2 regions of the Mycobacterium sp. NGS40 genome follow, and region 2 is predicted to be linked to the other one. Evidence: riboswitches for the same ligand, from Rfam matches in the RefSeq annotation. Region 2 holds a riboswitch; the other holds the start of a gene.

Region 1 (3,383 bases), on a different contig from region 2:
GGGGTGTCACCGCAACGCATCGACACGATCATCTCCTTCCAGAAGGCCGGCGAAGTCGGCGCCAAGACCGAAGGCAGCACCGACGCGTCGACTGCGGAAGTGCTCACCGAGGTCGCCGATCTCGTCGCCGGCGGCGCCGTCGATTTCGACATCGCGGCGACGTTCCCGATGGATCGGGTGGCTGACGCCTTCGAGGAACTCGAGCGCCGGCACACACACGGCAAAATCGTTCTGCTGCCCAATGGTTCGCCGTAGTTGTCAGCCGACGCCAACCTCCACGATCTTGACGATCACGAATATGACGGCCAGCACCAGGTAACCGCGCAGGATCAACAGCCCGGTCCGGCGAATCGGCGAAAGAGCGGGGCGGGCAAGAGAGCTCAGCTCTGGCGTAAGCCAAGACTGCTGTTCCTGCCGACGCAGGGCCCGGCTTTCGGCACGACCTACTGGCGAGGCCAGTTTGGCCGCGCGAGTGTCGCTGTACCACTGGTCGCCGATGATCGCCACCGCGCCGCACACCACGCCGACCGCCGCACCGGCCGCCAGCCCTGCCTCGAGAGCTGCCGTGGACAGATCCGGGAAGAACGTGGCCGCCGTCAGCGCCAGCGACAGCAGCACCAGTGCCCACACGATGGCCCAGGCAACGACGTTCTGCCGCAACGTGTTTACCCACGGTCCCAGGATCGCCCGATCATTGCAGAGCAAGACCAGGAACACGGTCGCCGACGGTAACAGGATGCCGGCCAGCGCCTGCACACCCTGGGTAACCAGCCCGAGGATGTGATCCGGACTGAACGCCACCGCGGCCGACGCCCCGAGCAGCAGGGCATACCCTCCGTAAAATAATGGCGCCTCGCTGATTTTCCAGTGCAGCGAATGCCGCTTGCCCATCGCGTCGCCGATGGCATAGGTGGTGGCCAGCCCGATCGCATTGGCACCGATCAACGAGCCATCGAGAAGAATGATCGCGAACAGCACGCCGACGGGGTGGCGCAGCCCTTTTGCGACCGCACCGGCATCGGTGAAGCTGCCGGTTGCGGTCAGACCAAAGGCGGTGACTGCCATCAACGCCGTCGCACCGACAATGACCACGACGATACCGATGATCAAATCCGCTCGTGCATAGGGAATCCAGCGTGCCGTGATGCGCTTGTCAACCACGTTGGACTGTTGGAAGAACAGCTGCCATGGCGCCACCGTGGTCCCCACGATCGCGATGATCAACAGCAGGACGCCTGCGTTCAGTCCGCCCGGGAACTGTGGAACAAGACCGCCGACAGCCACTTTCGGACTCGGATGCACCATCAGCACCATCGGGAGCATCACAACGTTCACGGCGATCAGCAGGAACATCAGCCCTTCCCAGCGCCGGAACGAGCCGCCGGCGACCACGGCGAACAGTAGTACCGCGGCGGCGGGGATCGCGACGATCTTCGGACAGCCCAGGAATCCCAACGCCAGGGCGACACCGATGAATTCGGTGACGATCGTCAGGGCGTTCAGGACCAGCAGATCGCCGACGCTGAATGCGCCCCAAAACTTTCCGAAACGCTCAAAGATCAGGCGTGCGTGACCGACTCGCGCTACCGCACCCAGGCGCAGCACCATCTCCTGGTTCACGTACAGCACCGGAATCAGCAAAGCCAACGTCCACAACAGGTTCATCCCGTAGTCCTGGCCCGCTTGCGCGTACGTCGCGACGCCGCCGGCGTCGTTGTCGCCCACCATGACGATCAATCCGGGTCCGGTGATCACCAGCAGGGTGCGTAACCGCCGCCACCGGCCGCCCAACGCACCGGCGTCATCGCGCTTGATGCGGCCGAACGCTCCGACGATGTCGCCGGTGTGCGCGGAATCCAGCGCGGCCTGCGGACGGGTGGAAGTCAACGTCATGTCGTTCTCGCTATCTCGAAGTCGGGCTACAAAAGTCGGGTGTTCGACGCGCCCCAGCGGCGGGCTACCAACCCCCCGCCCGCCGCTGGGGACCGCTGGCGGAACACATCACCGGTGGTCTTTCCCACCGCCCGGTGACTGTCCGCCGGGCGCGGACGAGAGCACGGCGATCGGTGTCAGCGACACATACAGGTTCGCCCGCTCTTCGGGCGTCGGGATGTGCATGGCGCACAACCTGTTTGTCAGCAGCCGACCCGCACGCAGCATCGACCGTCCGCGCAACCTTCCAAGACCGCGAATACGGTCCGCAACAACAAAAGTCATGGTCTTCCCCTGTCGGAAGCCCGATCGGATCGCCGGCACGCCAAATACATCCCGCATTCGCCGCCGTCAATACGGTTGCGGAACAGCCAATTTGAGCTGCGTCAGCAGAAAGAAATGCCGGAACCGGATCGGTTCAAGATGGATTTCGGATAGCAACTATCGCCGGGACTCATCTCGCCCTCACCTCCTCACGGCCATGACACGCGCGGGTGTCCACGTTTCACACGCGGGAGAGGTACGAATGCCGGGCCATGAGCCCGCCGGCCGCACCCCTCTCGTCGGAGCTTCGGCACTGCACGGCGTATCTGGATCGACCGATGGTCGCGACCCGCTGCGCTTCGCCGCGCTTGCGATCGCTCCTCGTCCAGAAGCCACTTGGGCTCAACCCTTGTGTCCGGGAAGAGCTGTCCTGACCCGGGGCGTCTCTCGACGTTCGGGGTCAGTGGCCTGTGTCCGTGCAGACGCCTCACCTACCGAGGTGCTTGCCCAACCATGCTGGCACTGCCACCCGCTGCTCGTCAAACCCCTTTTGTCGCAACTGCGACGATCCGTGTTCTGGGTCACACGCCGGAGCATGCGGTCACCGCCCGGGCAAAAGTCGCCGAGGCATACCCTCGAGGGCATGGCGACAACCTTGCAAGACCCTCGCGTCGAGAGCGTGCTCGACCGGATGTACACAGAGACGAAGAACCAGATGTCACTGCTGCGTGAGCGGCAAGGTCAGCTCGAGCGCCCGATGACCACCGCCGAACGCACCGAGGCGATGAGCGAGTTCTACATCCCGGTGACGCCGGACGCCGGCCGGCTGCTGTACGCACTGGTTCGCGCGACCCGTCCGATAACGGTGGTCGAGTTCGGAATGTCGTTCGGTATCTCGGCCATTCATCTCGCGGCGGCCGTCCGCGACAACGGCGTGGGGCGCGTGGTGACCACGGAGCTCAGCGCCAGCAAGATTGCCGCCGCGAAGAAGACGTTCGCCGAGACCGGCTTGGACGACGTGATCACCATTCTCGAAGGCGATGCGTTGACCACGCTGGTGGACCAAGACGGGCCGATCGAATTCGTCTTGCTGGACGGCTGGAAGGATCTCTATCTTCCGGTGCTCAAATTGCTCGAACCCCGGCTCACCACAGGCGCTTTGGTGATCGCCGACAACGCCAGCGCGC
Region 2 (3,383 bases):
CCACCGACGACGTGGTGCGCGACGGCGCGGTCAGCGCTGACAGCTGGGCGGCTTGCGAGCGCGAATTGCACGGCGACAGAACGACTCTCGTCGAGCTCGTCACCGCGATCAGCGCGTGGCGGATGATCTCGTCGATTCTGCGGAGCCTCGAGGTGCCCTTGGAGGATGGCGTGGTGGGCTGGCCGCCGGACGGGCGTGCTCCGGCGAGTTGATTGCCATGCCAGGCGATAACTCATAGCGTCGAGGAATGCGGACCAGAGTCGCCGAGATGCTCGGTGTGGAGTTCCCGATTTGTGCTTTCAGTCACTGCCGCGACGTCGTCGCCGCGGTCACCAACGCGGGCGGATTCGGAGTCCTGGGCGCCGTCGCACACAGCCCGAAACGGCTGCAGAGCGAACTGGCCTGGATCGAGGAGCAGACCGGCGGCAAGCCCTACGGGGTCGACCTGTTGTTGCCGCCCAAATACGTCGGTGCGGAAAAGGGCGGCATCGACGCGAAGCAGGTCAGGGAGTTGCTCCCCGAGGAGCATCGTGCTTTTGTCGAAGACTTGCTCGCCCGGTACGGCATCACGGCTCCGCCCGAACCGCCGCGGGCATCTGTCGGGGGTCTCAACGTCTCGCCCAAGGGTTACGAGCCATTGCTGGAAGTGGCCTTCGCGCACGACATTCGGTTGATCGCCAGTGCGCTCGGGCCGCCCCCGGACGACCTCGTCGAACGCGCGCACAGCCGCAACGTGCTGGTGGCCGCGCTGGCCGGCACCACCGCACACGCGCGACGGCATGCCGCGGCCGGCGTCGACCTGATCGTCGCGCAAGGCACCGAAGCCGGTGGCCACACCGGCGAGGTGGCAACCATGGTCCTGGTTCCCGAAGTCGTCGACGCGGTCGCGCCGGTCCCGGTCCTGGCGGCGGGCGGGATCGCCCGCGGGCGCCAGATCGCGGCGGCCCTGGCCCTGGGCGCCGAGGGCGTGTGGTGCGGCTCGGTCTGGCTGACCACCGAGGAAGCCGAGACCGACCCGGTGGTCAAGGAGAAGTTCCTGGCCGCCAGTTCCTCGGACACCGTGCGGTCGCGGTCGATGACGGGCAAGCCGGCGCGGATGCTGCGAACGGCTTGGACCGACGAGTGGGAGCGGCCCGACAATCCTGCTCCGCTCGGCATGCCGCTGCAGACCAACCTCGTCACCGAACCGCAGCTGCGCATCAACCAAGCGGCGGCCCATCCCGGTGCGAAGGCACGGGAGCTGGCAACCTATTTCGTCGGCCAGGTGGTCGGTTCGCTCGACCGGGTCCGGCCGACCCGTGCGGTCGTGCTCGACATGATCGAGGAGTTCGTCGACACCATCGGGCGGCTGGAAGACTTAGCTGAGAACTGACTGTCGGGGTCCGTTCAGCTGGGTGTGAACCATGCCACAGCGAGGTGTTTAGCCAGCTCAGGGGTGTCAAAGCTGATCGAAAGCTGTGAAGCGGCGTAATAAACCCATAAAGTTGCGCGACACGGCTCAGATCACATTGACCGGGCCGGATACCTCGTGGAGTATTTACTGCAGCACCTCGTTAGGTGAGGCGGCTACACGAACACAGGCCACTGACCCCGAACGTCGAAAGACGCCCCGGGTCAGGACAGCTCCTCCCGGCTTAAGGGTTGAGTCCAAGTGGCTTCCGGAGTTCCGGACACGTCGTGTGGTGCCAAAGCTCTGACGAGAGGGGTGCGGATTTCCGGCGGTCGCCGGATTCTGAACTCCTTCTGGTGCGCGCAAATAGGCGCGGGTAACCACACGCGTCGTGGCTGTAGAGGAGGTGAGGGACGTATGAGTTCCAGTGGCAGTCCGGATGGATATCCAGGACAAGCTCCGTCCCAATCCGACCTCCGGCCCGAGGCCTCGAGCTAGCGAATCGACTTAGCGCTCAAGCGTTCTCGGATCGGAACCCTGACGGGTCGGGACACATCAGTCCAGTCAGAACCCGTTTGCAATTCCGTTAGGAGACGATCATGACCGCAGTACTCTTCGACGAAGTAGTTGCCGTAGCGCCCGTCCGCAACCTGCGCGTCGTGCGCGACACCACGCCCACGCAGGCCCCCGTGCCCACGAAGGCCGCCCGTCCGGCCGACACCGGATACTTCGGCGCCGGCGACCCGCTGGTGGCCGGTGCCGCCCGCCTGCTGAGCGTCCCCGTCCGCCACCTCTACGCGGCGCTGTGGCGCGTCGGGTTCATTGAGATCACTGCCTGAGATCCCTACCGCGAGACTGCAGCTGCGTAGAGCTTTACTCGGCGTTTGAGTAGGCAGTTGCAGTCTCGCGGTAGAGTGGGTGCGCATCGATCCGGCTATCACCGGGGAGCTTTCGGAAGAACAGCCCGCACGGCCCAGTAGACCCGAACGGGTAGGCCCGTCACAGCCTGAATCGAGCGGCCGTGCGCCAGCACGGCAAGCGGGGTGGTACCGCGGTGCTCGCGCAGGTTGCGCGACCTCGTCCCCGGCCTGACCGTAGGCACGCAGGAGACGACGCGCACCGTGACCGAAAACGCTGACGCCAGGGCTTATCCCAAGCTGGCCGGGGGAGCCCCGGACTTCCCGGCGCTGGAACTCGAGGTTCTGGACTACTGGACCCGCGACGACACTTTCCGGGCCAGCCTCGCAAACCGCGAGGGCGCGCAAGAGTACGTGTTCTACGACGGGCCGCCGTTCGCCAATGGCCTGCCCCACTATGGGCACCTGCTGACCGGATACGTGAAAGACATCGTCCCGCGCTACCGCACCATGCGTGGCTACAAGGTGGACCGCCGTTTCGGCTGGGACACCCACGGGCTGCCCGCCGAACTCGAAGTCGAACGCCAGCTGGGCATCACCGACAAGTCCCAAATCGACGACATGGGCATCGCCGCCTTCAACGAGGCCTGCCGGGAATCGGTGTTGCGCTACACCGGCGAATGGCAGGCCTACGTCACCCGCCAGGCCCGCTGGGTCGACTTCGACAACGACTACAAGACGCTCGACCTGCCCTACATGGAGTCGGTGATCTGGGCGTTCAAACAGCTGTGGGACAAGGGCCTGGCCTATGAGGGCTACCGGGTGCTGCCGTACTGCTGGCGCGACGAAACCCCGTTGTCCAACCACGAGTTGCGGATGGACGACGACGTCTATCAGAGTCGCCAGGACCCGGCGCTCACCGTTGGCTTCCAGGTAGTCGACAGCAAGGTGAATCTGGAAGGCGCCTACCTGCTGGTGTGGACGACCACGCCGTGGACGTTGCCGTCCAACCTGGCCGTTGCCGTCAATCCGGAGGTGACCTACGTCCAGGCCAAGGTCGGGGACCGGCGGTTCGTCCTGGCCGAGGCGCGCGTTGCGGCCTACGCCCGCGAGTTGGGTGAAGAGCCCGAGATACT

The links. Region 2 has a riboswitch for magnesium ahead of AC5Y5O_RS21620 (Rv1535 family protein). Riboswitches for the same ligand answer to the same signal wherever they lie in the genome.
Region 1: linked by a shared signal. The riboswitch ahead of AC5Y5O_RS06510 (hypothetical protein) and the one ahead of AC5Y5O_RS21620 (Rv1535 family protein) in region 2 are both predicted to bind magnesium.

Annotation. Positions count from the first base shown of each region.
Region 1 covers NZ_JCALDG010000003.1:169,900-173,282, reverse strand. The annotation lists gene AC5Y5O_RS06520 (NADP-dependent oxidoreductase) at 1-255, shown strand, start outside; gene AC5Y5O_RS06515 (NRAMP family divalent metal transporter) at 259-1,893, opposite strand; gene AC5Y5O_RS06510 (hypothetical protein) at 2,002-2,217, opposite strand; M-box (ykoK) riboswitch at 2,481-2,702, opposite strand; gene AC5Y5O_RS06505 (O-methyltransferase) at 2,840-3,383, shown strand, end outside.
Region 2 covers NZ_JCALDG010000015.1:19,266-22,648, forward strand. The annotation lists gene AC5Y5O_RS21610 (carboxymuconolactone decarboxylase family protein) at 1-212, shown strand, start outside; gene AC5Y5O_RS21615 (NAD(P)H-dependent flavin oxidoreductase) at 248-1,372, shown strand; M-box (ykoK) riboswitch at 1,543-1,712, shown strand; gene AC5Y5O_RS21620 (Rv1535 family protein) at 1,990-2,229, shown strand; gene ileS (isoleucine--tRNA ligase) at 2,512-3,383, shown strand, end outside.